Regions from separate parts of the Kitasatospora sp. NPDC049258 genome, predicted to be linked through region 4. Evidence: riboswitches for the same ligand, from Rfam matches in the RefSeq annotation. Region 4 holds a riboswitch; each other region holds the start of a gene.
The links. A riboswitch is a leader RNA that binds a small molecule or an ion and turns the genes downstream of it on or off. The one in region 4 is predicted to bind cyclic di-AMP.
Positions count from the first base shown of each region.

Region 1: it holds a riboswitch for cyclic di-AMP, as region 4 does, so the genes downstream of both, AB0K43_RS21605 (M23 family metallopeptidase) here and AB0K43_RS18255 (LysM peptidoglycan-binding domain-containing M23 family metallopeptidase) in region 4, are expected to answer to the same signal.
Region 2: it holds a riboswitch for cyclic di-AMP, as region 4 does, so the genes downstream of both, AB0K43_RS01060 (glycoside hydrolase family 16 protein) here and AB0K43_RS18255 (LysM peptidoglycan-binding domain-containing M23 family metallopeptidase) in region 4, are expected to answer to the same signal.
Region 3: it holds a riboswitch for cyclic di-AMP, as region 4 does, so the genes downstream of both, AB0K43_RS08440 (transglycosylase family protein) here and AB0K43_RS18255 (LysM peptidoglycan-binding domain-containing M23 family metallopeptidase) in region 4, are expected to answer to the same signal.

Region 1 is NZ_JBFAQT010000026.1:17,829-24,649, reverse strand. It holds gene AB0K43_RS21625 (TetR-like C-terminal domain-containing protein) at 1-399, opposite strand, end outside; gene AB0K43_RS21620 (alpha/beta hydrolase) at 399-1,244, opposite strand; gene AB0K43_RS21615 (4-oxalocrotonate tautomerase family protein) at 1,429-1,641, shown strand; gene AB0K43_RS21610 (YiaA/YiaB family inner membrane protein) at 1,678-1,968, opposite strand; cyclic di-AMP (ydaO/yuaA leader) riboswitch at 2,203-2,348, shown strand; gene AB0K43_RS21605 (M23 family metallopeptidase) at 2,360-3,172, shown strand; gene AB0K43_RS21600 (hypothetical protein) at 3,162-4,121, opposite strand; gene AB0K43_RS21595 (sensor domain-containing protein) at 4,300-5,019, shown strand; gene AB0K43_RS21590 (hypothetical protein) at 5,116-5,853, shown strand; gene AB0K43_RS21585 (hypothetical protein) at 5,813-6,793, opposite strand.
Region 2 is NZ_JBFAQT010000001.1:216,185-223,005, reverse strand. It holds gene aceB (malate synthase A) at 57-1,709, opposite strand; gene AB0K43_RS01070 (IclR family transcriptional regulator) at 1,900-2,694, shown strand; gene AB0K43_RS01065 (hypothetical protein) at 2,698-3,000, opposite strand; gene AB0K43_RS01060 (glycoside hydrolase family 16 protein) at 3,226-4,410, opposite strand; cyclic di-AMP (ydaO/yuaA leader) riboswitch at 4,413-4,580, opposite strand; gene AB0K43_RS01055 (helix-turn-helix domain-containing protein) at 4,722-5,564, opposite strand; gene AB0K43_RS01050 (MoaF N-terminal domain-containing protein) at 5,705-6,034, shown strand; gene AB0K43_RS01045 (alpha/beta hydrolase-fold protein) at 6,027-6,821, opposite strand, start outside.
Region 3 is NZ_JBFAQT010000007.1:979-7,799, reverse strand. It holds gene AB0K43_RS08460 (amino acid adenylation domain-containing protein) at 1-1,221, shown strand, start outside; gene AB0K43_RS08455 (DUF6875 domain-containing protein) at 1,221-1,874, shown strand; gene AB0K43_RS08450 (M14 family zinc carboxypeptidase) at 1,903-3,252, opposite strand; gene AB0K43_RS08445 (AEC family transporter) at 3,505-4,431, opposite strand; gene AB0K43_RS08440 (transglycosylase family protein) at 4,543-5,472, opposite strand; cyclic di-AMP (ydaO/yuaA leader) riboswitch at 5,554-5,709, opposite strand; gene AB0K43_RS08435 (tetratricopeptide repeat protein) at 5,873-6,202, opposite strand; gene AB0K43_RS08430 (tetratricopeptide repeat protein) at 6,259-6,546, opposite strand.
Region 4 is NZ_JBFAQT010000019.1:47,748-54,568, forward strand. It holds gene AB0K43_RS18245 (hypothetical protein) at 423-617, shown strand; gene AB0K43_RS18250 (DUF6348 family protein) at 822-1,547, opposite strand; cyclic di-AMP (ydaO/yuaA leader) riboswitch at 2,027-2,220, shown strand; gene AB0K43_RS18255 (LysM peptidoglycan-binding domain-containing M23 family metallopeptidase) at 2,226-3,197, shown strand; tRNA gene AB0K43_RS18260 (tRNA-Gly) at 3,404-3,477, opposite strand; tRNA gene AB0K43_RS18265 (tRNA-Pro) at 3,656-3,729, shown strand; gene tig (trigger factor) at 4,068-5,465, shown strand; gene AB0K43_RS18275 (ATP-dependent Clp protease proteolytic subunit) at 5,772-6,377, shown strand; gene AB0K43_RS18280 (ATP-dependent Clp protease proteolytic subunit) at 6,435-6,821, shown strand, end outside.

The DNA.
Region 1 (6,821 bases), on a different contig from region 4:
GTACCCGCGCAGGATCGCCATGATCACCTCGACCAGCCGCTCGCCCGCGGCCACCAGCTCGGGGTCGGCCGGCGTGGGGGACTGCGGCAGCGCCGCGTACCGCTCGGGGTACTGCAGGGCGTACTCCAGGTACGCCGACAGCAGCGCCGCCACGGCCTCGTCCGTGCTGAGCCCGAGCACCGCGGCGGTCAGCCGGTCGGCCAGTTCCTCGGTGACCCGGACGGCGATCAGCCGGCGCAGTTCGGCCAGCCCGCCGGGGACGTGCTTGTAGAGGGAGGGGGTGGCCACCGTGGCCCGGGCGGCGACCGCGGCGAGGGTGAGGGCCTCGCCGCCCTGGTCGTCGAGCAGGGCCAGGGCGTGGCCCACGACGGCGGCGGGGGTGAGTCCGGCCCGGGGCATCAGGCGACCTCGGCCAGGAAGGGGAGCAGGGCATCGGCGGTGGCCTGCGGGAACTCCGCCATCGGGTAGTGGCCGCCGCCGTCGATCATCACCTTGCGGGCCTTCAGCGCGGCCGCCTGGCGGTCGGCCACCCGTTCCGGCTTCGGGAAGTCGGGGTCCTTGGCGCCCATGACCACCAGTGCCGGGCAGCCGACCGCGGCCGTCCAGCCGACCGGGGCCGAGTCGCCCGCGACGTACCCGCGGACGGCCGCCCGGCGGGCCGGCTCGCGGAGCATCGCGACCAGGGCGGCCCGGTACGCGTCGAAGTCGGCCGGGCGGGCGGTGGGGAAGTAGAGCTTCTGCGCCGCGCCCCACAGCGCGGGGAAGTGCACCACGGCGCTGCCGAGCGTCTTGACCAGCAGCTTCTGGAAGGCGTTCGGCGGAAGGTTCTCGACGAAGGCGTCGATCAGCACGATGCCGGCCACCCGCTCGGGCCGGTCGCCGGCCGCCTTGACCACGCTGGCGCCGGTGTAGGAGTTGCCGACCAGGACGGCCCGGTCGATGCCCAGGTGGTCGAGGAGCGCGAGCACGTCCTCGGCGATCGCGGCCGGCGAGTGGTCGGTGAAGCCGGTCGAGGACTCGCCGAGCCCGCGCAGGTCCATGGTGATCACCCGGTGGCCGGCGGCGGTCAGCAGCGGGCGCAGGTACCGGTAGGCGGCGCGCTTGTCGAGCATCCCGGGGAGCAGGACGACGGGGTGGCCGGCGGGCTGCGCCGCGGTGCCGGTGGCCGAGTCGTCGAAGGCGATCCGGCCGCCGGGCACGGTGACGTACCGGGTGCTGGCGCTGTGCATCACTGGCTCGTTCATCGCTGCCTCCTGGGCTCCTGGCGGGTGCCCGGCCGATCCGGTGGGCTCCCATAGCCATAAAGCTACGGCTAATAGCCTTAGCTGTCAAGGGGTGCCCCGGACGGGGCGCCGCAGGCCCTGGGGTAGCGTGCGGTCGGACCGCAGTCCCCGGTCCCCAGTGCCCGTGCGAGCGGCAGGAGTCGTCGTGCCCTTCATCAACGTCAAGCAGCTGTCCGGCCGGAGCGAGGAGCAGAACGCGCAGATCGTCCGCGCGCTCACCGAGGCCTACGCGGGGATCACCGGGGTGGATCCGGAGAAGATCTGGGTCGCGGTCGAGGAGATCCCGCCGACCCACTGGTCGATCGCCGGTGAGACCTTCGCCGCCAAGAAGGCGAAGGCCGCCGCCGAGGACCGCTAGGGCCTGTCCCAACCCGGACCGCGATGCCGGCCCGGCTCAGGCGCCCTCCACCCGGAACGGGTCGTGCTCCGCGAGCAGCTTGTCCAGCCGGGCCTGGTCCACCCGGCTGGTCAGCTCGTCGGCCTCCTGCCGGTCCCGGATCACCTTGGCCAGCGTGAACGCCGAGGTGATCTCGTAGAGCAGGCCGACCGCGAGGAACCCCCGCATCCAGGCGTTCACCGGGAGATAGGCGATGCCGATCGCGAGGGCCGAGCTGGCGAGGGCGAAGGAGAGGACGGCCTGGGCGTAGTACGCGGCCGTGGTTCTGGTCTGCATCTTTGCGCTCATGCCGGAAGGGTCTCCAACTCCCCTTCCGGACACATGAGTACGGATACTCATCCGCCCGGTCGCGGTCCGTCACCGCCGGGCCCGCCGATCCGGCCGAACCGCCCCGGGGGCCCCAGCGGGCCGCCAAAGTCTCGGCCTAGGCGCTTGGAATCATGGGGCTCATAGGATTAACTTTCGATAACGCAGCGCGGTACGCAACGCCGTACCCAGACGGCACCGCGCGCCATCGCTCAATCCGCGGGCACGCCTTCACCGGTGGGCCCGGGGAGCCGGGGAACCACGTTCCTTGGGGTGAATCGGCCGGGCCCCGAACCCGGCCGTAGGAGACCTTCCTGCTCCGAACCCGTCAGCTAACCCGGTCGGCGAGAAGGAAGGAAAGGAGCACGCCTCAGTGGCGTCGACGCACCCGCTCCAGGCCCCGGCCGCAGGCACCCAGCTGCTCGACCACCCGGTGGAGCAGCACCACCCGGTGGACCACGGCGCCGACGGCGCCCGGCACCGGATGCCCCGTCAGGCCAGGAGCGGCGCCCCGCTGCTCGGCGTCACCGCGATGACCGCCGCCCTCGGCGCCACCGGCTTCGCCGCCGCCGGCCAGGCCCACGCGGCCCCGACGGCGCCCGTCGTCGCCCCCGACACCACCGACCGGACCACCGGGGCCGCGCCCGCCGCCGACCCCGGCCTGGCCCTCGCCGCCCGGATCCAGCAGCAGGCCGACGGGCAGCCCACCTCGGTCGAGGAGAGCGCCCGGCTCGCCGCCGCCCAGGAGGCCGAGGCCAAGCGGGCCGACCGGCAGGCCGCGCCACGCCCCGCCGCCCTGGCCCTGCCCGTCGCGGCCTACACGCTGAGCGCGCACCACGGGCAGACCGGCTCGCTCTGGGCGCACCTGCACACCGGCGTCGACTTCGCCGCCCCGACCGGCACCCCGGTCGGCGCGGTCGCCGCCGGCACCGTGACCTCGGCCGGCTGGTCCGGCGCCTACGGCTACCGGGTCATCCAGACGCTGCCCGACGGCACCGAGATCTGGTACTGCCACCTCGCCCGGATCGCCACCGCCGGCGGCGAGGTCGCCCCCGGCACCCTGCTCGGCGCGGTCGGCGCCACCGGCAACGTGACCGCGCCCCACCTGCACCTGGAGGTCCGCCCCGGCGGCGGCGCCCCGGTCGACCCGCTCGGCTGGCTGCAGGCGCACGGCCTCAACCCGTAACGCCGTCCTCCGGCCCGGGCTCGTCTTCCGGCCCGGGCTCGTCCTCCGGCCCGGGCTCGTCCTCCGGCTCCGGCTCCGGCTCCGATTCCCGCTCCGCCAGGTACGCCTCGATCTCCTCGGTGCCCGGCTCCGGCGCCAGGTCCGGATACTCCTCGACCAGCAGCGCCGGCAGCCCGGGCACCGTCCAGTGCCCGTACAGCCGCAGCGCCTCGACGCCGACCGCCGCCTCGAAGCCCTCGAAGTCCCCGGCCAGCTCCGGCGGCATCGGCCGGCCGAGCGCCGTCAGCTCGGCCAGGTTCCGGTAACTGCGCTGCATCAGGCCCTGCTCCAGCAGCAGGCGCGCGCCGTCCGTGGCCATCCCGATCATCAGCAGCCGGGTCGGGCCCCAGCCGCCGTCCCGCTCCTCCGGCTCCAGCCCCGGTACCGCCGCGTACGCCGCCAGCCGCTGCTCCGCCGACAGCTCCCGGAAGCCGTCCAGCCAGTCGCGCACGGCGTCGAGGTCGGCCGTGTCCACGCCGTCCGCCCGCAGCAGCAGGGTGTACAGCCGGGGCCAGGTCACCAGATCGGCCCGCCGCAGCAGCCCGCACAGCACCTCGCCCTGCCACTCGGCCTCCTCCCGCAGCCGCTCGTGGCGCTTCGCGTTCAGCCGCCGCGCGGCCCGCTGGTGCTCGATCAGCGCCAGCACCGCCGCGCCGTACGCGGCCGGCTCCCCGGCCGGCTGCACGTACAGGTACAGCCGCTCGTAGAGCAGTTGCTCCAGCAGCGCCGAGTTCAGCTCGGGGAAGCCGTCGTGCATCCGGGCCCCGCTCAGCTCCAGCAGGGCCAGCACCGTCCGCAGCGCCTCCTCGGGCACGGGGGCCCCGCCCCCGTCGGCCGCCGGGGCGAGCAGGTCGGCGGCCCGGGTGGGCGGGATGAGCGGCAGGTCTTCGTCGTTCACGGGCACGTTCACCCACAAACCGTAGCCGGTGCCCGCCGGGCCGGCCGCCGCGGTGCGAACGGCCCGGGGCCGCGGGGCGGAGCCCGGAGATGGGCCCCGGGGGTGGGCCCCGGGGGTGGGGACAACCCCACCCCGGATCCGGCAGCGGACCGGATACCCGGCCGGGCCCGGCTACGGCAGATTTGAGACTGTGAGCACGGACGACTTCAAGGGGCCCGAGATGACCGCCAGCACCTCCCCGTACGGCTACCGCGACCTGGACCGCCCGGCGTTCTGGAAGGCGCCGTTCAGCGCCACCACCTACCGCGAGGTGGGCTTCGTGCTCACCGGGCTCCCGATCGCGCTGCTCGGCTTCGCCACCGTCGTCACCCTCTTTTCGGCCGGCCTCGCCCTGGCGGTCACCGCCCTCGGCCTGCCGGTGCTCGCCCTGCTGATGGTCTCCGCCCGCGGACTGGGCGCCCTGGACCGCGAGCGCACCCGCACCCTGCTGGACACCGAGGTCACCGCCCCCGCCCCGGTGCGGCCCGCCCGCCGGGGCTTCTGGGGCGCGGTCACCGCCCGGCTGGGGGACGCGGCCGGCTGGCGGGCCGCCCTCTACCAGGTGCTGATGCTGCCCTGGACGATCGCCAGCTTCGTGATCACCGTGGTCTTCCTGGTGGTCGGCTGGGTCGTCGCGCTCTACCCGCTCTACCACTGGGTCTTCAAGCGCTACCTGGACTGGCCCGGCTACCGGCTCTTCGAGTACACCGGCAGCAAGGGCGACTACCACACCTACTACATCACCTCGCCCTACCAGATCGCCGGCGTCTCGCTGATCGGCATCGCCCTGGTGCTGCTCACCCCGAAGATCGTCCATGCCCTCACCGGCGTCCACCGGCTGGCGGTCCGCGGACTGCTCGGCGCCCGCTGAGCCGCCCGGCCCCGTTCGGCGGCCACCGACGGGCGGTCCGGCGCACCCCGTGATCGGCTGGAACGGCCTTCGCGTCCGAGCCAGGAGCCCGCCGCCATGTCCGTACTGGTCACCTCCCGCCCGCTGGACGAGTACTGCGGACTGTTCGGCCTCACCCGGGCCGAACTGAGCGCCGTCCCGGGCCCGGTGCTGGACTGCCCCGGCGGCGCCGCCGGCCTGGTGGCGGAGGCCCGTACGCTCGGCTGCCGGGCGATCGCGGTCGACCCCGGCTACGCCGTACCGCCGCACGAGCTGGCCACTCGGGCCCGGGCCGGACAGGCGGTGATGGCCGCCGCCATCCGGGCCGACCCGGCGCGCCACCTCCCCCGGTACCACCGGGCCGACGGCTACCTGCGCAGCTGGGACCGGGCCCGCCGGCTGTTCGCCGCCGACGCGGCCGCGCACCCGGAGCGCTACGTGGCCGCCGCGCTGCCGCACCTGCCCTTCGCCGACGGCACCTTCGCGCTCACCCTGAGCAGCTACCTGCTGTTCGCCTACCCCGACCTGTTCTCCCCGCGGCAGCAGCTCGCCGCCCTGCTCGAACTGGTCCGGGTCACCGACCCGGCCGGCGAGGTCCGGATCCACCCGCTGCACGACAGCGCCGGCGCCCGCTGCCCGCGGCTGGACGAGCTGCGCGCCGAGTTGGGCCGGCGGCAGGTCTCCAGCGAGGTCCGGCGCTACGGCCGGCCGACCACCCACCGGGTCCTGGTGCTGCGTGCGGCGGACCACCGCCGCCGGGGCGGCGCGGGGCGGGTCAGCGCGGGCCGGGAACGGACGGATCGGTCGGTGCCGTGACGGCGGGCCCGGCCGGCTCGCCCGGGGTGGCCGGGGCGGCGGGTTGCTCCGGCAGCCGCCTGAGCACCTCCTCCGCCACCGACCTGCGCCGCGAGTACGGCGGCACGGTCCGGGAGTTGCGCATCTTGTAGCGGACGGCGTCGCGCAGCGTGCCGCGCTGCTCCGGGGTCAGGTCGGGCAGATCGGCCGCGGCCCGCGCCGCCAGCAGGGCCTGGAGCAGCTCGAAGGGCGACAGGTGGCGGTCGATCGCGGTCACGATCAGATCCAGGTTGCGGGCGTCCGGTGCGCCCTGCAGCAGGGCCAGCGCCTGCACCCGCAGCCCCTCCACCCCGGTCTCGAAGAGGTCCCGGACCTGCTGCGGTCCGAAGCCGAGCCCGGGTGCGGCGATCACGGTCTGGTTCACCGAGTCGGCCAGCGTCTGCCGGTCGGCGGCGGACAGTGCCCGGGCCAGCAGCAGCCGGGTGAGCAGCCAGCCGGTCAGGAAGCCGACCACGGTGAAGTACACGCCGAGCGCCGCGGCGAAGCCGGACGCCCCGGGGCCGCCGCCGACCACCGGCGCGAGCGCCCGGCCGAGCTCTCGCAGCCGCTCGGGGACGGTGCCGATCTGGGTCAGCCCGGCACCGAGGAGGATCTTGGTCAGCCAGTCGGAGACCTGCTCCAGATTGGTGTTGGGCGCGTAGCTCGCGGTCGAGGTGGCCGACTCGTCGGCCGGATGCGCGGCGCCGCCGCTGGTCAGCAGCTTGGGCACGCCGAACAGGAACCCCAGCAGCCCCCCGGCCACCGAGAAGGTGGCGGCCACCATCAGCCCGCCCCCGAGCGCCGCGGCCCAGTGCGCCGACGCCACGGCGAACAGCACCAGCCCCAGCAGCCCGGCCGTCAGCACCCCGCCCAGCGCGATCTTCACCGCCGGCACCGGCTCGCCACCGCGTTCCAGCTCCACCGCTCCACCCCCGTCACGGTCCGTCAGG
Region 2 (6,821 bases), on a different contig from region 4:
AGCGCTCCAGCCCGGCAGGCCGCAGCCGGTGCGCGGCTGGATAGATTGGGCGCAGCTCAGCCGAGCAGGCGCAGCGCGGGCAGGGTGAGGAAGTCGACGAACTCCTCGGCCAGCGCGACCTGTTCGAAGAGCCTGGCGGCCTCGGGCCAGCGCCCACCGGCGTAGGCCTGGTCGCCGAGCTCGGCGCGCAGGGCGGCGAGGTCCTCGGCCACGAGCCGGCGGACCAGCTCGGCGGTGGCCTTCTCGCCGGTGTCGGCCAGCACCACACCGTTGTTGATCCACTGCCAGATCTGCGAGCGGGAGATCTCGGCGGTGGCGGCGTCCTCCATCATGTTGAAGATGCCGACCGCCCCCAGGCCCCGCAGCCAGGCCTCGATGTAGCGGATCCCGACCTGGACGGCGTTGTGCAGGCCGGCCCGGGTGCACTTCCCGCCGGCCCCGGCGATGTCGAGCAGTTGGGCCGCGGTGACCGGCTCGGCCGGGCCCGGATTGTCCTTCTGGTTCGGCCGCTCGCCCAGCACGGCGTCGAACGAGGCCCGGGCGACCTTGACCAGGTCCGGGTGGGCGACCCAGGAGCCGTCGAAGCCGTTGCCGGCCTCCCGGTCCTTGTCGGCCTTGACCTTCTCCAGGGCGGCGGCGTTGACCTCGGGGTCCTTGCGGGAGGGGATGAAGGCGGCCATCCCGCCGATGGCGTGCGCGCCGCGCCGGTGGCAGGTCTGCACCAGCAGGCGGGTGTAGGCGGCCATGAACGGCGAGGCCATGGTGACGCTGTTGCGGTCCGGCAGGATGTAGTGCTCGCCGGCGTCGCGGAAGTTCTTGACGATCGAGAACAGGTAGTCCCAGCGGCCCGCGTTCAGCCCGGCCGCGTGCTCGCGCAGCTCGTAGAGGATCTCCTCCATCTCGAACGCGGCGGTGATGGTCTCGATCAGCACGGTGGCGCGGACGGTGCCGTGCGGGATCCCGAGGGCGGCCTGCGCGTGGGTGAAGACGTCGTTCCAGAGCCGGGCCTCGAGGTGGCTCTCGGTCTTCGGCAGGTAGAAGTACGGGCCGGAGTTCGGGTCCTGCTCGCCCTTGGCGAGGAGCCTGGCCGCGTTGTGGAAGAAGTACAGGCCGAAGTCGAGGAAGGCACCGGCCACCGGGGCGCCGTCGACCAGCAGGTGGTTCTCGTCGAGGTGCCAGCCGCGGGGGCGGACCACCACGGTGGCGAGCTCGGCGGCGGGCTTGAGGGTGTAGGCCTTGCCCGCCTCGGAGGTGAAGTCGATCCGGCCCTCGAAGGCGTCGATCAGGTTGATCTGCCCGGAGACCACGTTCTCCCAGGTGGGGGCGGTGGCGTCCTCGAAGTCGGCGAGCCAGACCCGGGCGCCGGAGTTGAGCGCGTTGATGACCATCTTGCGGTCGGTCGGCCCGGTGATCTCCACCCGGCGGTCCTGGAGCGCGCGGGGGGCGGGAGCCACCTGCCAGTCCCCGGCCCGGACCTCGGCGGTCCCGGGCAGGAAATCCAGCGTCCCGGCCTCGGCGATCTCGGCCCGGCGGGCCTTTCGTCGGGTCAGGAGCTCCTGCCGGCGACCTTCGAAGGCACGGTGGAGGCCGACCACGAAGGCGACCGCCTCCGGGGTGAGCACCTCCTCTGCGCGGGACACGCGCGGACCGGCGACAGTGACGACCGGGGCGGCGGGGGAAACGCCGTCAGGTCCCTGATCTGCACCCATGGGCAGGACACTCCTTGGACGGTTGTGAAAGCTTGGGGAGCTCCGGTGGGAACTTCCCAGATCCGAACCCACCTACCGGCGGGTTTCGTTCTGTAGGGTGGAGAGTAGTTTCCGCGATACAGAATTTCAACGGTTTGTTGAGCTAGATCGCTGGGACTCTACTCCTCCTCGCACAGTGAAGGGAACGCCGGTGGCCAGCACCCCCGCCGCAACACCGACAGGCACCGAGCGCGCCTCCGGTGGCGTGCAGTCCGTCGAGCGCGCCTTCCAGCTGCTGGAAGCGCTCGCCGACTCGGGCGGCATCGCGACCCTGAGCGAGCTCTCGACCACCTCCGGCCTTCCGATGCCCACCATCCACCGGCTGATCCGTACCCTCGTCCAGCAGGGATATGTCCGCCAGGACACCGCCCGCCGCTACACCCTGGGCCCGCGGCTGATCCGGCTCGGCGAGACCTCCGGCCGGCTGCTCGGCAGCTGGGCCCGCCCCTACCTGGCCGAGCTGATGGAGGCCACCGGCGAGACGGCCAACCTGGCGGTGCTGGAGGGCGGCGAGGTGGTCTACGTCGGCCAGGTGCAGTCCCGCCGCTCGATGCGGATGTTCACCGAGGTCGGCCGCCGGGTGCAGCCGCACTGCACCGGGGTCGGCAAGGCCCTGCTGGCCCAGCTGCCCGAGGAGGAGACCCGCGCGCTGCTCGGTCCGCAGCCGCTCCAGGCGCACACGCCGTACACCGTGACGGACCCTCAGGAGCTGCTCGCCCAGCTGGCGCACGCCCGCGAGGTCGGCTACGTGGTGGACGACCAGGAGCAGGAGATCGGCGTCCGCTGCATCGCGGTGGCGGTGCCCGGCGCGCCGACCCCCACCGCGCTCTCGGTATCCGGCCCGGAGGCCCGGATCCGCGCCCTGGAGGCAGCGGCCGGCAGCGCCGCGCTGGTGCCGGTGATGCGTCAGATCGCCTCCCGGCTGGGCCAGGTGCTCGCGCCCTGACGGTCAGCCGGCGCCGCCCGCCTGTGCCGTCAGCAGGAAGACGGCCAGGTCGGGTTCGGTCCCGGCCTCACGGAACAGCCGGGGGGCGGCGGCCATCTTCGGGTCCGCCCGGACGGCCTCCAGCGCGCCGATGTCCCGCCACAGGCTCTGCACCCGCCAGTGCCGGTCCGGCCCGCGCAGCAGTTCGGTGCGCAGCAGCCCCGCCGGCAGCTCGGCCGTGATCAGGGCGCGGTACGACGCCACGAACCCGTCCTCCCGGTCCGCGGCGATCCGTCCGCTCACCTCGCTCAGCACCCGCTCGGACACCCGTGCCTCCTCAGCTCGTCCCACTCGGCTCGCTACTGTGAGTATCGGCCAGAGTGCGAGCGGTGGGAGGTCCGAGGTGTCCAGGCGGGTGACGGCGCCACCGGGCCGGCACGCGAGGTGCCCCCCGGCACACGGGCCGAGGGGCACCTCCAGGTGGTCGGTGCCGACGACCGCGACGCTGCGGACAACGGCACCCCGTTCACGCTGAGCGTGTCACCGTGACGGTCAGCGGTAGACCCGCACGTAGTCCGCGGCGAAGGTGATCGGCGCGGTGCCGGTGGGCGCCGGGTGGTACTGGCCGGCGCTCAGCGACAGGTTGAGGATCAGGTACGCGGACCAGTTGGCGCCGACCCCGGTGTTGTCGGAGAAGACCTTGGTGCCGTTGACGTACCAGTCGACCGAGTTGGCGCCGTAGTAGGTGCCGATGGTGACCCACTTGTCCTTGGCCACCGCGTTGGCGTCGGTGAAGTACTTGGAGCCGGACTTGACGTGGTTGGTCAGCTCCAGCAGGTTCGGGTTGTCCGGGTGGTACTCGAAGGAGTCGATCTCCCCGTTGCCGTTCTTCCAGGTCCACAGCGCCGGCCAGGCGCCGGAGCCGGAGGGCAGCTTGACCCGGGTCTCGGCGTAGTCGCCGGTCTTCACCTGGAAGCCCTCGCCGGAGTACTCGGTGGTGAGCAGGCCGGTGTCCCAGGCCTGCTTGCCGTTCTCCAGCTTGTTGGCGCTCGGCTTGGCGGTGAAGGTGGCCACGCCGCCCGACACGCTGACGCCGCTCGGGCTCAGCCAGTCCAGCTTGTTGTCGTCGGGGTTGTGGTTGCCGTACCGGTAGGAGCTGCTCCTGTCGGTGGTCCAGCGGGTCTTGGACAGGCTGTCGAACTCGTCCGACCAGGTCAGCGACTTGCCCGCGACCGGCGCACCGGTGGACGGGGCGGGGCTCGGCGTCGGGGCCGGGGTGGGCGTCGGAGCCGGCGTCGGGGCGGGGGCGGGGGTCGGCGTGGTGGTGCCGGCCGCCGAGACCGTCAGGGTCTGCGAGGGCAGGTTGTGCCAGGCGTTCGCGGTGTCCTGCCAGAAGCCGAACTGGGTGTAGGTACCGGCCGGCAGGGTCCGGGCGGCGCTGGTGAAGGTGGTGCCGCTCGGGCAGATCTGCACGTTGGAGGCATTGCCGGGGAAGTCCAGGTTGTGGCCGGCCGCGTCGCGGACGCCGACGCCGAGGGTCTTGGCCGTGAAGCAGCCGGAGGAGTGCACCGTGAGGCTGGCCGTGGCGGCGGTGCCGGCGGCCATCGCGGTGGGGCCGAGGCGGTCCTGGGTCACCGTGGGGCTGGCGGCCTGGGCCTGGCCGACCAGCGGGACGCCGGCCAGCACGGTGGCGCCCGCGAGCAGGCCGAGGCGGGCGGGGGTGGGGGAAAGTCGCATGGAGGATTCCTCTGCGACGCCTGCGAGGTGAGCTGTCGGGTTCGGGCACGAGGCTGCCCGGCCGCCTGTGGTGCGGCTTCACCCCAAGCCGCGCGTCCTGCCCCGGGGCAGGGTGGAGCGCGGCACGTACCTGGTTCCCCCGCTCCTGTCCATGACGGTGCTCGAGTGACCGCCTCCGGGTGGACAGGACTAGGCGTCCCGACGGCGGGTCTGCCCAGCCGGGCATCCCGTGCAGGCTAGGCAGACGGATCGCACACGGACAACGAGACGTCCCTCACACACCCGCCCCGAGGCCCCGGCCCGGGGCCGGCTCACCAGAACCGGGGCTGCCCCGGGACGGTCTCCAGATCGGCCAGCACCAGCTCGCGGTCCTCCGGGGCGGCGATCTCCTCGGCGGCGGCCAGCGCCTGCTCGGTCCAGGCCCTGGCCTGCTCCTTCTCCCCCGCGACGGCCGCCGCCCGGGCCAGCGCCTCGTACGCGAAGGCCAGGTCCCAGTCGCCGATCCCGTTCGCCCGGCAGATCTCCAGCCCGCGCCGGGCGTGGTGCAGCGCGGGCTCGGCCCGGCCCAGCGCCGCGTACACCCGTGAGCACTGCCACTCGCCCCGGCCGAGGTTCACCGCCGTGCCGACCTGGCCCCAGTGGTGGCGCGAGGCGTGCGCCATGTGCACCATCCGGTCGTCCTCCTCGACCGAGCGGTCCTCCCGCTCCAGCAGCCGCCAGACCCCGTTGAACAGGTCCACCGCCAGCTGCCGCTCGTCGGCGGGGGCCGCCGCCTCCCGCTGCTCGTCGCCCATGACCGCGTCGATCCCTTCCTCGATCAGATGATCCGTCCGGTGGACGGCGCCGCGGAGCCGGTCCAGCCGGGCCTGCAGGCGCCGCCGGTGCTCGGCCAGCAGCCGCCGCACCGGCTCGCCACCGCCCGCGGCCAGGCACTCCCGCACCTGCTCCAGCGGCAGGTCCACCGCGCGCAGCTCCCGCACCAGCCGGGCCGCCGCCACCTGCTCCACCCGGTAGTACCGGTAGCCGGTCTCCTGGTCCACCTCGGCCGGCCGGAGCAGTCCGACCCGGTCGTAGTGGCGCAGTGCCTTGGCGGTCAGCCCGCTGCGGCGGGCCATGGCCCCGATGGTGAGCAACCGCTCCGCTCCGTCCGTCACACCTGGAATCTAGGACCTTGCCCCGGGGCAGGCTCAAGCCGGCCTGATCGGCCTGCGGCGCCCGCGCGTCCGCTAGGTTGGTGGTGCGGCCGGAGCCCCGGCCGCGGCCACCGCCGAGCGTTCAGAGGACCACTCCCGAGATGACCGCGCCCCTGCCTGGCTTCGCCGGACGTACGTACCTGTTCGATGTCGACAACGGCGCCGCCTTCCGCAACTCCTACTCCGCCGACGGGACGCGGCTGCGCTGGGAGGGCCTCGGCGAGTCGGCCGGACAGTGGGAGGACGTGCGGCTGCACGTCGCCGAGGTGGGCCCGCAGCTCTACTTCGTCAGCTGGACGGAGGCGAGCGGCATCACCGTGAGCCATGTGATGGACCTGAACGCGCTGACCGTCCGGGTCTTCTGGACGTACGAGGGCGAGGGCGGCCGGGTCGGCGAGCTGCACACCGGCAAGCTCCAGCCGGTCAGCTGACCCGCAGCCGGCCGGCGAGCCACTCCAGCGCGGCCGGCAGCAGCCGCCCCCAGGTCCCGAAGTTGTGGCCGCCCTCCGGCACCGTGGCGGTGGCCAGCGACATCGGGGCGCGCACCGCGGCAGCGAAGGCCCGGGTGTCCGCGAGGTAGTCGCCGTCGCCGCGCTCGGCGCCCGCCAGCAGCACCGCGATGCCGGGCGGCGGCAGGTGGCGCAGCCGCCAGAGCAGGTCGGCCTCCTCGCGCCGGCGCGGGCTGCCGCCGAACAGGTCTCCGGTGGAGGCGTCCTCGGCGGCCCGGTAGTAGCCGGAGAGCGCGACGGCGCTGGGGAACACCTCGGGGTGCCGCATGGCGAGTTTCAGCGCGCAGTAGCCGCCGGTGGAGTTGCCCATCACCGCCCAGGACCGCGGATCCGGCGAGACCCGGTAACCCGCCGCGACCGCCGCCGGCACGTCGCGGGTCAGATAGGTCTCGGCGCGCGCGCCGCCCGGGGCGTCCTCGCACTCGGTGTCGGCGGGCATCGCCGGTGACGGCCGCAGCAGCACCAGCACGGTCGGCGGCATCCGGCCGGCCAGGTTGAGCCGCAGCGCCGCGCCGGGGTAGTTCAGCCGGGTGATCAGGTTCCGGGCGTCGCCCGGGAAGCCCGTCATCACCACCACCGCGGGGAAGCGGCGGCCGGCGTACTCGGGCCGGAAGTACTGCGGCGGCAGGTAGACGTACCCGTCGGTGCTCAGCCCGGAGCGCGGGCCGGCGATCTTGACCGCCTGGATCTCGCCGGAGGCACCCGGCTC
Region 3 (6,821 bases), on a different contig from region 4:
ACCGCCTTCGCCGCGATCGCGGCCTTCGCGCTGCTCCCGGCCATCCTGGCCGCCCCGTTCGCGGGCGCGGTCGCCGACCGGTACGACCGCAGGCGGGTGATGATCGGCTGCGACCTGGCCGCGCTCGGCGCCGGCCTGGCCGCCGCCGGGCTGCTCACCGCGGACGCGCTGCGGCTCTGGCAGCTGTACGCGGTGGTGATCGTCGGAGCGGTCGCCACCGCCTTCCGGCAGCCCGCCTACCTGGCCGCCGTCACCCAGCTCACCCCCAAGCGCTACCTCGGCCAGGCCAACGGCGTGGTCGGCCTGGGCACCGCCACCGGCGCACTGTTCGCCCAACTCCTCGGCGGCGCCTTGGCGGTGGCCTTCGGCCTCGCCACCGTGGTGTGGCTGGACGTGCTCTCCTTCACCGTCTCGCTGGCCACCCTGCTCGCGGTCCGCTTCCCCGAGCTGGGCTTCGTCCGCCGGGACGGCCCGCTGCTGCGCGAGATCGCCGACGGCTGGCGGTTCCTCGCCCGGCGCCGCGGGCTGGTCGCGCTCGCCGTGTTCTTCGCCGTCGCCAACGCGCTCGGCGGCGTGGTGACCGTCCTGGTCACCCCGCTGGTGCTGGCCTTCGCCTCGCCCGCCGCGCTCGGCGTGGTGCTGGCCGCCCAAGGCGCCGGGCTGCTGGCCGGCAGCGCGCTGATGGCGGTCTGGGGCGGCACCCGGCGCCGCGCCGCCGGCATGATCGCCTTCGTCGGCCTGTTCGCCGCCTCCGCCGTACTGATCGGGCTGCGCCCCAGCGCCGCCTTCCCGACCCTCGGGATGTTCGGCATCGGGGTCTGCGCGGCCCTGATCAACGCGCACTGGCTGGCCCTGGTCCAGGTCAAGGTCGGCCTGGACCTCCAGGGCCGGGTACTCGCCACCTGCCTGATGCTCGCCCGGCTGGTGATGCCGCTCGGCTACCTGGTCACCGGCCCGCTCACCGACCGGGTCTTCGAACCCCTGCTCCGCGCCCCGCTCTCGCCGCCCGGCCGCCTGCTCGGCGCCCTGCTCGGCACCGGCCCCGGCCGGGGGATGGCCGCCGTGGTCGTCCTCACCGGACTGGTGGCGCTGGCCTGGACGCTGGCGGGCTACTGGTACCGGCCGCTGCGCGAGGCCGACGACTCGATCCCGGACTCCGGGCCGCCGACCGCCGCCCATCCGGCCACCGCCGCCCACCCGGCCGACCCGCGGGAATCCTGATGCTCACCCACCCCACCAGACCCGAGCACGTCCTGTTCACCGCCGCCGACCTGGAGCCGCCCGCGGCGGGCCTGCCGCCGGCGGCCCGCGGCCATGCCGACGCGCTGCGCCGGGTGCTCGACTGGGCCCGGACGTACCTCACCGAGCCGCACCCCGAACTCGGCCGCGACGGCCCGGTCTGCCCGTTCGTCGGGGCCTCGCTGCGGGACGGGCGCTTCCACCTGGCCCTGCGGCCCGGCCGGCCCGCCGACCGCGGGGAGGTGGCGGAGGCGGTCGCGGTGTACCGGGACTGGTTCCTACGGCTGGCCGCGCCGGGCGCACCCCGGGCCCAGTTCACCACCGTCCTGATCGTCTTCCCGGACCTCCCGACCGCCGAGGCGCCCGGGCTGATCGACCGGACCCAGCTGGAGCTGAAGGGCGAGTTCGTCGAGGCCGGCCTGATGCTCGGCCAGTTCCACGACCTGCCGCCGGACCAACCCGGCCTGTGGAACCCGGAGTTCCGGCCGCTGCGCAGCCCGCTGCCGATGCTGGTGATCCGGCACATGGTGTCCACCGACCTGCCGTTCCTGCTCGACGACCCGCGCCACCGGGCCGCCTACCGCCGGCTGTTCGGCGGCCGCGAACCGGACCCCCGGCGCCGGGTGCCGTCCTGAACGGGCCCCCGGCGCCGGGCGGTGGCCGTCAGGTGGCGATGCCGCAGTACTGCTGCTGCTTGCCGATCACCCGGTAGACGCAGTCGGCGGTCTCCACCAGCCGCAGCACCGCCTCGCGGTTGCGGCTGGTCTCCCGGCCGATCACCTCGTCGGGCGGGTAGAAGCCGCTGCTGCCGTTCGGGCCGGGGTACATCTCGAAGGTGTAGGCGAAGACCCGGTGCACGCCCCACAGCCAGTCGTCGATCGCCCCGTCGGTGATGTAGAGGTCGCTGGACTGCTCGGGGGTGTAGCCGTTGGTGCCCGCCATGCTGCGGCCGAGGGTGGCGAAGGTGTTGTACTCGTCGGCGGTCATCCCGGTGGCGGTGTTGGCGGTGGTCCAGCCGAACGGCCAGAGCACCAGCTGGCTGTAGGTGTGGAAGTCGATCGCGGCGGTGATCTGCTGCTTCCCGCCGACCACCCGGCTGCGGACGAAGTCGGCGACCACCTTGGTCTCCTTGGCGGACTCCGGCGCGCTGCCCCGGTAGGTCTCGCTGGAGGTGGAGCCGGAGGAGCCGCCGCAGCAGCCCCACTTGTAGTTCCAGTTCCGGTTGAGGTCGGTACCGGCGCTGCTGCTGCCGGAGTTGGGCTGGCGGTCCTTGCGCCAGCTGCGGTAGCGGCCGGTGGCGATGTCGTACTCGCCGCCGTCCGGGTTGAGGTCCGGGACCACCCAGATCTCGCGGCTGTTGACGGCGCCCGCGATCCGGCTGTCGGTGGCGTACTTGTCGCCGAACTCGTGCAGCAGGTAGAGCGCCATCTCGACGGTGAGGTGCTCGCGGGCGTGCTGGTGGGCGGTGAACAGCACCTCGGGCTCGTTCTCGTCGGTACCGACGTTGTCGCTGATCTTGATCGCGACGATCGCCCGGCCCTCGTACGAGGTGCCGATCACCCGCTTGCTCATGATGTCGGGGTGCGCGGCGACCACGGCGTCGATGTCGGCGGTGGCCTCGGCGTAGTTGTGGTACCCGGAGTCGGCGGACGGGAAGTCCGTCACCGCGCCCGGTGCCTCCTGCGCCTGCGGCGCGTCGTCCTGGGGGCCGGGCAGCGGTGTGGGCGCCCAGCCGAGCGCCCGCAGCCGGGCGGTCTCGGCGGCGTCGGCGGTGACCACCACCGAGTCGGTGCGCACGGCGTCCACGGAGGCGCCGGTGGCGGCGATCGCGGTGCGCTCGGCGACCGTCCGGGGGCCCTGGACGACGTACTGCCGGGCGCCGTCCGCGGCGACGGCGGCGCGCTCGGGGCCGGCCGCCCTGGCGGAGGCCTGTGAACTGAGGGGGGACGCGAGAGCGAGGGCCAGCAGCACGGCGGTGGCCGCGGCGGGCTTCCCTCGGCGGGGCAGTCGCATGACTGTCCTCCTGTGGGGGTCCGTAGGGGACGGAACGGGGGAGGAACTGCGGCGCGCGCCAGCATGATGGTCCGTCAATGTCATGCTTACGTCAAGACCTCCCCGAGCGCCCACCGCCGAGGCCGTCCGCCCAAGGGCGCTACGGGCCGTTCGCGAGGGACCGTCACCGTGCCGGCTTCCCCCGGGGGCGGGCGAAGACGTCCTCGACCCGCATCGGGAACGGTTGCTCCGTCGCGCGCGCCGGTATCTCTTTCAGGTGGGGCCGAGGGTCCAGTAGACGAGGGAGAGGGTGGCCATCGAGACCAGGGTGGAGGAGAGCACGCTGTCGCGGGCCAAGGCGGTGCTGAGGCCGTACTCGCGGGCGTAGACGAAGGCGTTCTGGGCGGTGGGCAGGGCCGAGCAGAGGACCACCGCGAGGAGTTGGGGCCGGGGCAGGTGCAGGAGGAGGGCCCCGACGGCGAGTGCGGCCAGGGGCTGGACCAGGGTCTTCAGCAGGACCGTGACGCCGACCTCGGCGCGGCGGCCGGCGGTGGCGCGGTCGCGGCGGCCGTGCAGCGACATGCCGAGGGTGACCAGGGCGGTCGGCACCGCGGCCGCGCCGAGCAGTTCGCCGGGGCGGGCGAGGGTGGGTGGCAGTGTCCAGCCGGTGGCGGAGAGCAGTGCGCCCAGGGCGGAGGCCAGGATGATCGGGTTGCGCAGCGGCAGCATCAACAGCCGGCCGCGCCGGGCGCCGCGCTCGGTGCCCGCGTCCAGCAGGGCGAGGATCACCGGGGTGACCAGCAGCACCTGGAACAGCAGGATCTGCGCGACGAACGAGGCGTCACCGAGCACCTGAAGGGCCACCGGGATGCCCAGGTTGGCCGAGTTGACGTAGCCGGCCGCCATGCCGCTGATCGCTTGGTCGGCCGGCCGGCGGTCGAACAGCCGGCGCGCGGCCAGCACGCCCAGGCCGGTGGCGAGTGCGGTGCCGGCCGCGAAGGCGAGCATCGCGGTGTTGGCGAAGGAGTCCAGCCGGGCCTTGGCGAGCATCGTGAACAGGGCGGCCGGCATCGCCACGTGGAACACGAACCGGCCGAGCACCGCCTCCGCCTGCGGACCGAGCAGCCCGGCGCGGGCGACCAGGTAGCCGACCGCGGTGAGCACCCAGATCGGCGTGAAGCCGGAGAGCAGGTGCTGCATGGAACCTCGGGTCGTGATCGTCCGGTACGGGCCGCCGGCAGCAGTCTGCCACGGCGGCCCGGGACGCTCCCGGGCGGGGCCGGCGACCGGCCGGCCCCGCCGTACGGGCGGTTACGGCAGGGTGAGGACCTGGCCGGGGTGGATCAGGTCGGGGTTGACGCCGACCGTGGGGGAGTTGCTCCGGTACAGGTGCTGCCAGCCGCCCAGGGTCAGGCTGTCCGAGATCGTGGAGAGGGTGTCCCCGGGGGCGACCGTGTAGGTGGTCGCGGGCGCCGGCTGGGCCGGGGTCGTCGCGGCGACGGGGACGGTGGCGGCCGGGTCCGTGGTGGCCGTCGTGGTCGGCGCCGCGGTCGGGTCGGGGGTGGCGGTGCCCGAGGCGCCCGGGACGGGCAGGTCGCCGGTGGTCGGCGAGCCGGTCGGCGAGGGGGTGACCGGGGTGGTCGCGGTCGGGTCGGGGGTGGTGACCGGCGGGGTGGCCGTGGGGTCGCCGGTGGGCCGGCCGGTCGGCTGCGTGCTCGGCTGGCCGGTCGGCTGGGTGCCGGGCTGGGTGGTGGGCTGGTCCGTGGTGGCCGGCGGCACCTCGCCGACGGTGCTCGAGCCCGTGCCGTCGGTCGGCGCGGCGGGCTGCGGGGTGAGGTACGGCAGCACGAACTGCGGGACCACACCGCCGTCGCCGCGGACCGGGGTGCCGGAGCTGGGCGCGGGGGTCGGCTCGGGCGTGGCCGTGGGCGCCGGGGTGGGCGCGGCGGGCAGGCCGGCGGCCGGGCCGCAGCTGGGCCACAGGCTCGGGCCGTGGCCGGCGAGCAGCCGCTCGGCGACGGTGATCTGCTCCGCCTGGGTGGCGTGGTCGGGCTGCGCCGCGAACTCGTCGCCGCCGTACGCGACCCAGGTCCGCAGGGTCAGCCCGAGGCCGCCGTAGCGCCCGGTGCCCGGGTCGACCGTCCAGTTGCCGCCGGTCTCGCACTGCGCGACCGCCTGCCAGGTCTCCGGCGTGGCGGCGTGCGCCCCGGTCGCGGTCAGCAGCGGCAGCGCGAGGCCCACCCCTGCCACTCCGGCGGCCGCGACGGCGCGATCGGTCTGGGTGGGACGGCGGTGACGACCGGAGCCCGAAAAGACCATCAGATAATCCCTCTCCGCACGCCTGCGAGGTGAGCTGTCGGGTTCGGACCGGGAGGTGGCCCGGCCGCGCAGGGCGCGGCTTCACCCCAAGCCGAAGGGGGATCGGCGCAGAAACTGGGTCCCCCGCCCCTGCCCAGGGTCTTTCGGTCGTCCCGGTCGCGCGGTGGGCAGGGTTGGGCGTGCCGTGCTTCGGGAGCTCGCAGCAGCGAACTGATCGGGAGATTAGAGGGATCAGTACCTCAATAACAAGCCTGCATACTGAGCATCACACAATCATCACGGTTGGCTCGGGCGTTGCTGTCCGAGCCCGGTTCACCCGGTGTCAGAAACACCCTTCGGCCGCACCGGAGGTTCGACGGCGCACGGCCTCCGGGAGCCCCATCGCATCGAACAGGGCCAGCGACCGGCGCCGGTGCTCCGCTGCCTCGGCCGGGCGTCCGAGCGCGCCGGACGCCCGGCCGAGGCCCTCCGCCGCGTGGGCCTCGTGGAAGCGGTGGCCGATCCGTACCGCGAGGTCGAGCGCCGTGCGGTGGTGCTCGGCCGCGGCCCGCGGGTCGCCCAGGTCGAGCCGGATGTCGCCCGCGACCCGGTGTGCGGCGCAGGTGAGCGAGGGGCGGCTGATGTCCAGCAGGACCTCCAGCGCCCGGCCCACCCGGGCGAGCGCCTCCTGCGGCCGGCCGCGCGCCCGGTCCAGCTCGGCCAGTTCGATCAGCGAGTGCGCCTGGCCGGCCCGGTCGTCGAGCCGGCCGCCCCCATGGTGATCAGGCCGACCATCCTGCCGTAGCGCTCACCGAGTTCGTGGTCGATCTCCAGGGAGAGCGCGGTCGAGTGGAGCGCCCCCTCGTAGTCGCCCGCCATCACCTGGACCTGCCCGCGCAGCCAGAGCGCGATCGACTCCTCCCGCCGACGGCCGCTCTCCCGAACCGCCGCCAGCGCCCGGTCGAGGTGGTCGAGCGAGTCCCGGTGGTCGCCCAGGTGCAGGCCGAACATCGCCACCCGGATCCGGGCGTCCGCCTCGCACCGGCGGTCGCCGGTGGCCCGGGCGAGCCGCAGGGCGCGCCGGCCGCAGTCGACGGCGAGCGCGAGCCGGTCCCCCCCAGTACGCCACCCCCAGGTTGGTCAGGTTCGCGGTCTCGGCGTCCCGGTCGCCGGAGCGCCGCGCGGCCTCGATGGCGATGGTGTGGGCGGCGACCGGCTCGTCGGTGTGACGGTGGTAGCGGAGGTAGTCGGCCAGATTGTTGGTGATCAGCCAGGCGTGGCTCGCCGCGCCC
Region 4 (6,821 bases):
GTCAACCGCGAGTGGTGATCTTCGGCCATTCCCGGCATCCGCGCCGCCGCAGTGGATCACAGTGCGGGCGGCCTGCCGGTTTGCCGCCCCGGGGCCCTGCCCCGCGCGGGTGGCGGGGAGCCCGTCGACGCACCGTCAGAAGGCCTCCGCTATGGTCTCGGACGGCGGAAATTCGTCCCACATCGCGGGATCTTGCTCCTAGGCTTCCGACAAGTCCTTTACGGAGTCCGCACGAGCGACCACACTGAGTCCGGGTGGGCTGGTCGAGACTCGGGGGATGGGGGGCGAATCGTGCGCCACGCGGCTGTCGTCTGGCGACCTCGGGTGCCCCTGTGGCGCTCCGGTCGCGGCGGGACGGCCTGTCCGCCAGGGACCGTCCGGTTCCGTCTTGAACCCGCCATGAAATGAGGAAGTGAGTCCGGGTGGCCTTCTCCGTGTCCGCGCTGGTGCTGTTCGGCATCATCGTCGTCATCTTCATCCGTAACAAGCAGCTGAAGACCAGCCACGCGATCATCGCGGCGCTGTTCGGCTTCATGGTGAGCCAGTCCACGGCGGCCAAACCGATCCAGGACTTCCTCACCCAGCTGGCCTCGACGATCTCCTCCGTCGCGGGCTGAGTCCTCCCGGGTCCGCTGTCGAGCCGGTCGGCGCCGGTGCCGCCCGGCGCTTCGCCCTGCCCGCGTGCGGCCGACCGCGGCCCGTCCTCGGGCGGGCAGCGGGTGCTGCTGGTGCTGCGGGTGGTGGCGGTATTGCCTGTGGTATCGGTACTGCGGATGCTCGTGGGGCCGGTGGTGTTGCGGGAGCCGGCGATGCCGCGGGGGCTAGCGGCGCTGCGGCTTCGGCCGGCGCAGCCGGGCCAGCAGCCCCGGCCGCCGGGCCGTGACGGTCGGCGCGGGCACCCCGGCGGGCTTCGGCGGCTCGGCCGGCTGCTCGGCGACCTCGGCCACCAGCAGGATGAACAGCCTTGCCCAGCACAGCCGTTCGCCGCGGGGCCAGTCCAGCGCGCGGAGCGCGGCCGAGGCGCGGTCGCAGACCACACCGTTCACCCGGACCTCCGCGACGTCCTCGCCCGCCCGGCCGCCCAGGAACAGCTTGACCCCGTTCACCTGCGGCCCGGTCAGCTCCGGGCGCAGTGGCTCGGCGAGCGCCGCGAGCGGCTGATGGGCTGCCAGCCAGTTGGCCAACTCCCCTGAACCGAAGCCGAACACGGCGGCCGGCCCCTGCACCGCGTGCCAGCCAGGCAGCTCCACCGACCGGTAGTGGTCGCCGTGCTCGCCCCGGCGGTCGAGCAGTTCGACCACGGCGGTGGCAGTGGTGGTCGCCCACATCCGGACGGCGTTGTCGAGCTGCTCCTCCTCGGTCCGCCCGAGCCCGGCCGCGCAGTCCCAGACCACCGGCCCGTCGGCGCGGCCCAGTTGCAGCACATAGCCGAGGTCGACATGGCCGGCACCGCCGTCACCCGGGTGCTCGCGGACCGCGACGGCGGTGCTGCCCGGCCCCCGCAGCAGCTCGCCGTCGACGGTGAACCCCTGCCCGAAACGCGCCATTTCGCGGATCACGCTGCGCTGTATGACGTCCAGTCGGTGCTGCGGGCCCACAGGCCGGCTCCTAGCTCGAAGCGGTGGGGTGGAATCGAACAGGGCTGAGGCTATCGGCCGCCGCCCGCTCCCGGGAAACCCGCGCGCGGCCGTCGGCGCCGGGTCTCGCACCCGTCCGGTGGGGCGTTCCGGCCGGCCTCGGCGGTCGGCGCGGCCCCCGCGGGGGTGACCGGAGTCACGGAAGGCGGGGGTTTTCGTGCCCGTGGGTGAATTCTCGGCCACGGAATGCGATATCGGTGACGACCTGCGGCCGTGCATTCACCAGGGGTGAGGAATTCGGCTGCGGTGGGCCCTGTGGCCACAGCGGAGCGTGACCTTCGTCCCTGTTGATCTTATGTCCCTTTAGTTCCTTACGCACCGTCACTTGCTCCGTACACGCCTCATGGGTTTTGCTTCGTGACCTGCCCGGCAAACGCCGGGTGGGGCCACCGGGTGGAACGCCGAGTCCTGCCGCTGCCCGGGGTCGACGCACACCATCCGTGCACGGCAGGAGCGGGGGACCCAAGGTAAGTGCCGTTTCCGGAATTCCGGTGCGGCTTGGGGTGAAGCCGTGTCTTTTTCACGGCCGGGCGATCTCCCGTCCGAACCCGACAGCTCACCTCGTAGGCGTCGGAGAGGAACCGCTCAATGTCCGGTAAGGGCAAGCACCGTCGTCCCCGTCTGTCCCGTCTGACCCGAATTGCCGTCGCCACCGGTGTGGTCACCGCTGCCGTCGCGCTTCCGGCCACCGCCGCCTCGGCCCACGGCACCTCCGCCGACGCCCAGGGCACCGTCTCCGCCTCGGCCGAGCAGGCCGCCGCCCCGGCCGCCCCGGCTGCCGCGCAGGCTCCTGCCGACCACACCTACCAGGTGGTCCACGGCGACACCCTGTCCAAGATCGCCGCCGCCGAGCACGTCGACGGTGGCTGGCAGAAGCTGTACCAGGACAACCGCCAGGTCGTCGGGGGCAACCCGAACCTGATCTTCCCGGGCCAGAAGCTGACCGTCGGTGGCCAGCAGGCCGCCCCGGCCGCCGCCCCGAAGTCCGAGGCCCCGGCCGCGAAGGCCTCGCGCTCCGAGCACCGTGCCCCGGTCACCCAGGCCCCCAAGGCCGAGACCCCGAAGCCGGCCGCCCCCAAGCCGGCTGCCCCGAAGCCGGCCGCCCCCAAGACCGAGGCGCCCGCCGCGTCCGCCCCGGCCGTGGCCCCCGCCACCTCGGGTTACGTCGCCCCGGTCAACGGCCCGCTCGGTACCCCGTACCACCAGGCCGGCTCCAACTGGTCCTCCGGCTACCACACCGGTGTCGACTTCGTGGTGGGCACCGGCACCTCGGTGAAGTCCATCGCGGCCGGCACCGTGGTCTCGGCCGGCAACGGCGGCGCCTACGGCAACGAGGTCGTCATCAAGCACGCCGACGGCAAGTACTCGGAGTACGCCCACCTGTCCTCGATCGGCGTGTCGGTCGGCCAGACCGTCACCGCCGGCCAGCAGATCGGCCTCTCCGGTGCCACCGGCAACGTCACCGGCCCGCACCTGCACTTCGAGGTCCGCACCGGCCCGGCGTACGGCTCCGACATCGACCCGGTGGCCTACCTGGCCGCCCACGGCGTCAAGGTCTGATCCTCGGGATCGACGCCCACCGCCACACCTGCCGCAGGCCCGACCCAGGACCCCAAGTCCCGGGCCGGGCCTGCGGCATGCCCGCAGACACCGGCTGTCACCTCAAGACGCCCGCACGGGCCCCCGGCCGAGGCCGGCCCACCGGCCCCCGAAAACGACTGCGGCCCCTGCCCGGCGAGTTGATCGCCGACCAGGGGCCGAGGTGGTGGAGCGGGTGACGAGAATCGAACTCGCGTGACCAGTTTGGAAGACTGGGGCTCTACCATTGAGCTACACCCGCCTGCGTGCAGTTGACGGTACGTCCGACTGTACGCGACCCCTCGGCCGGGGTGCGGCCGGGAGGACGGGGCTAGCGTACCTGGTCGGGGCGGTGGAGCGCACGTCGCTTTCGCTCCGGCGGGGGGTTGATAATGCGCCGGGCCGAGGGAGGCCGCCGTGTACTCTTCCTCTCGGCACTACGGGGTGTGGCGCAGTTTGGTAGCGCGTCCGCTTTGGGAGCGGAAGGCCGTCGGTTCGAATCCGGTCACCCCGACATCGTGTGCGGCAGGGTCTCGTCCGGTGGACGGGGCCCTGTTTCGTCGTCCGGCCGGCCGTGCGCGGACCGGCCCGCCCGGTGCTCCGGCGGGGGCCCGCGGCAGCGCCCTGGCGTCGGGCTTTCGCGGTACCGGTAGGATGGGCTGCTGGCGGTAGTACCTGTGGCATGCTCGCAGGTCAGCCGCCCGAGGGCGAGGAGTCACGCTCACCGTCCACCCCAATACGGGAGATGCAGCTCCAACCGCCCATCGCCCGTCTCGCCAGCTCGCTCGGCCGTTCCCGGCCGTACCGGGTCGGCGGAGACAACCAGACCGCAAGCCCCTAGGAGACCTAACCGTGAAGAGCGCCGTCGAGACTCTGAACCCGACCCGGGTTCGACTCACCGTCGAGGTGCCCTTCGAGGAGCTCAAGCCCAGCCTCGACGCGGCGTACAAGAAGATCAACCAGCAGGTCACCGTCCCGGGCTTCCGTAAGGGCAAGATCCCGAACAAGGTGATCGACCAGCGCTTCGGCCGTGCCGCGGTGCTCGAGGAGGCCGTGAACGACGCGCTGCCGCGCTTCTACACGCAGGCCGTGGACGAGGGCAAGATCGAGGTTCTCGGTCAGCCCGACATCACCGACATCGAGGGTGTCGAGAAGCTCGCCGACGGGGGTGGCCTCAAGTTCACCGCCGAGGTCGACGTCCGCCCGGAGATCGCTCTCCCGGACTTCTCCTCGATCAGCGTGGTCGTCGACCCGGTCGTCGTCTCCGACGAGGACATCGAGAAGTCGCTGGAGCAGCTGCGTGAGCGCTTCTCCTCGGTCAAGGACGTCGAGCGCGCCGCGGGCGCCGAGGACGTCGTGGTCGTGGACCTCGAGGCCAAGGTCGACGGCGAGGTGCCGGAGGACGGCACCGCGACCGGCGTGAGCTACGAGATCGGCTCCGGCCGCCTGCTGGACGGCATCGACGAGGCCGTCATCGGCCTGTCCGCCGGTGAGACCAAGACCTTCACCACCACCCTCAAGGGTGGCACCCAGGCCGGTAAGGACTCGGAGGTCACCGTCACCGTGACCGCCGTCCAGGAGAAGGAGCTCCCGGAGCTGGACGACGAGTTCGCCCAGCTGGCGAGCGAGTTCGACACCCTGGAGGAGCTGCGTGCGGACTCCCGCAAGCGCCTTGAGCGCATGAAGGAGTTCGACCAGGCCACCCAGGCCCAGGAGAAGGTCCTGGACGAGCTGCTCGGGCTCGTCGAGATGGACTACCCGGAGAAGCTCCTCAAGGACGAGATCGAGACCCGTCGCCACAACCTGGAGCACCACCAGCTGGAGCCCATGGGTCTGAACCTGGAGACCTACCTCGCCACCCAGGACAAGTCCCTCGAGGACTTCCTGGCGGAGACCGAGGAGCAGGCCAAGAAGGGCATCAAGACCCAGTTCGTGCTGGACGAGATCGTGGCGAAGGAGGAGCTCGGGGTCAACCAGGAGGAGCTCACCGAGCACCTGATCCGCCGCGCCGCCGGTTCGGGCCTCACCCCGGACCAGTTCGCCCAGCAGGTCGTCCAGGGCAACCAGGTCCCGCTGCTGGTCGGCGAGGTCGCCCGCGGCAAGGCGCTGGCCCTGGTGGTCGAGGGCGCCGCGGTCAAGGACACCAACGGCGAGGTCGTCTCCTTCGAGGACGACGAGACCGAGGAGTCCGCGGAGCAGGCCGAGGCCGGCACCGAGACCGAGGCTGCCGCCGAGTCGACCGAGGCCTGAGCCCCGACCGACCTCAGCGTGACGCCTGATTGACAGGTGGTAGTGGGCCCGGACACCGCACGGTGTCCGGGCCCACTGCCGTCCGGCACCTCGGCCTGCCCGCCGTCCGGCCGCCGGCGCCCCCGGGCCGTCCGCTTCCGTTCGCTGTCCGTTGGCACCACCGGACCCTGCGCTCACAGCGAACAGTTCTGCGTGGGGGATTCTGCGGCCCCGCCCGGGCGTTAGGGTCCATAGACAGCGACACACAAGCAGATCGACTGAGCAGGTGGCTAAGTGACGTTCCCGCAGATGCAGATGCCTGGCCTGATGGCGCCGCACGCCGCCGCTGGTGACGTGCTCGGCGGCCTGGGCGACCAGGTCTACAACCGGCTGCTCAACGAGCGGATCATCTTCCTCGGCCAGCAGGTCGACGACGACATCGCCAACAAGATCACGGCCCAGCTTCTGCTGCTGGCGGCCGACCCCGAGAAGGACATCTACCTCTACATCAACTCCCCGGGCGGCTCGATCACGGCCGGCATGGCGATCTACGACACCATGCAGTACATCAAGAACGACGTGGTCACGATCGCGATGGGCATGGCGGCCTCGATGGGCCAGTTCCTGCTGACGGCCGGCGCCAAGGGCAAGCGCTTCTCGCTGCCCAACGCCAACATCCTGATGCACCAGCCCTCGGCCGGCCTCGGCGGCTCCGCCACCGACATCCGGATCCAGGCGGAGCAGCTGCTGCGCACCAAGAAGCGGATGTCCGAGCTGATCGCGCACCACAGCGGCCAGTCCTTCGACCGGGTCACCGCGGACTCCGACCGGGACCGCTGGTTCACGCCGGAGGAGGCCAAGGAGTACGGCCTGATCGACCAGATCATGCACAGCGCCGCGGACGTTCCCGGCGGCGGCGGCACGGGCGCCTGAGCGCCGCCCGTCATCGGACACCCAGACCGCACGCTTCGTCGGAGGACAGACCAACCCATGAACACCACCCCCAACATGCCGCGCGGTGAGTACTACGGTGCCCGCGCCGAGGGCCGTTACATCGTCCCGCGCTTCGTCGAGCGCACCTCGCAGGGCATCCGCGAGTACGACCCGTACGCCAAGCTGTTCGAGGAGCGCATCATCTTCCTCGGCTCCCAGGTGGACGACGTCTCGGCCAACGACATCATGGCCCAGCTGCTGTGCCTGGAGTCGATGGACCCGGATCGCGAGATCCAGATGTACATCAACTCGCCCGGCGGCTCGTTCACGGCCCTGACGGCCATCTACGACACGATGCAGTACGTGAAGCCCGACATCACCACCGTCTGCATGGGCCAGGCCGCCTCGGCCGCCGCCGTGCTGCTGGCGGCCGGCACCCCGGGC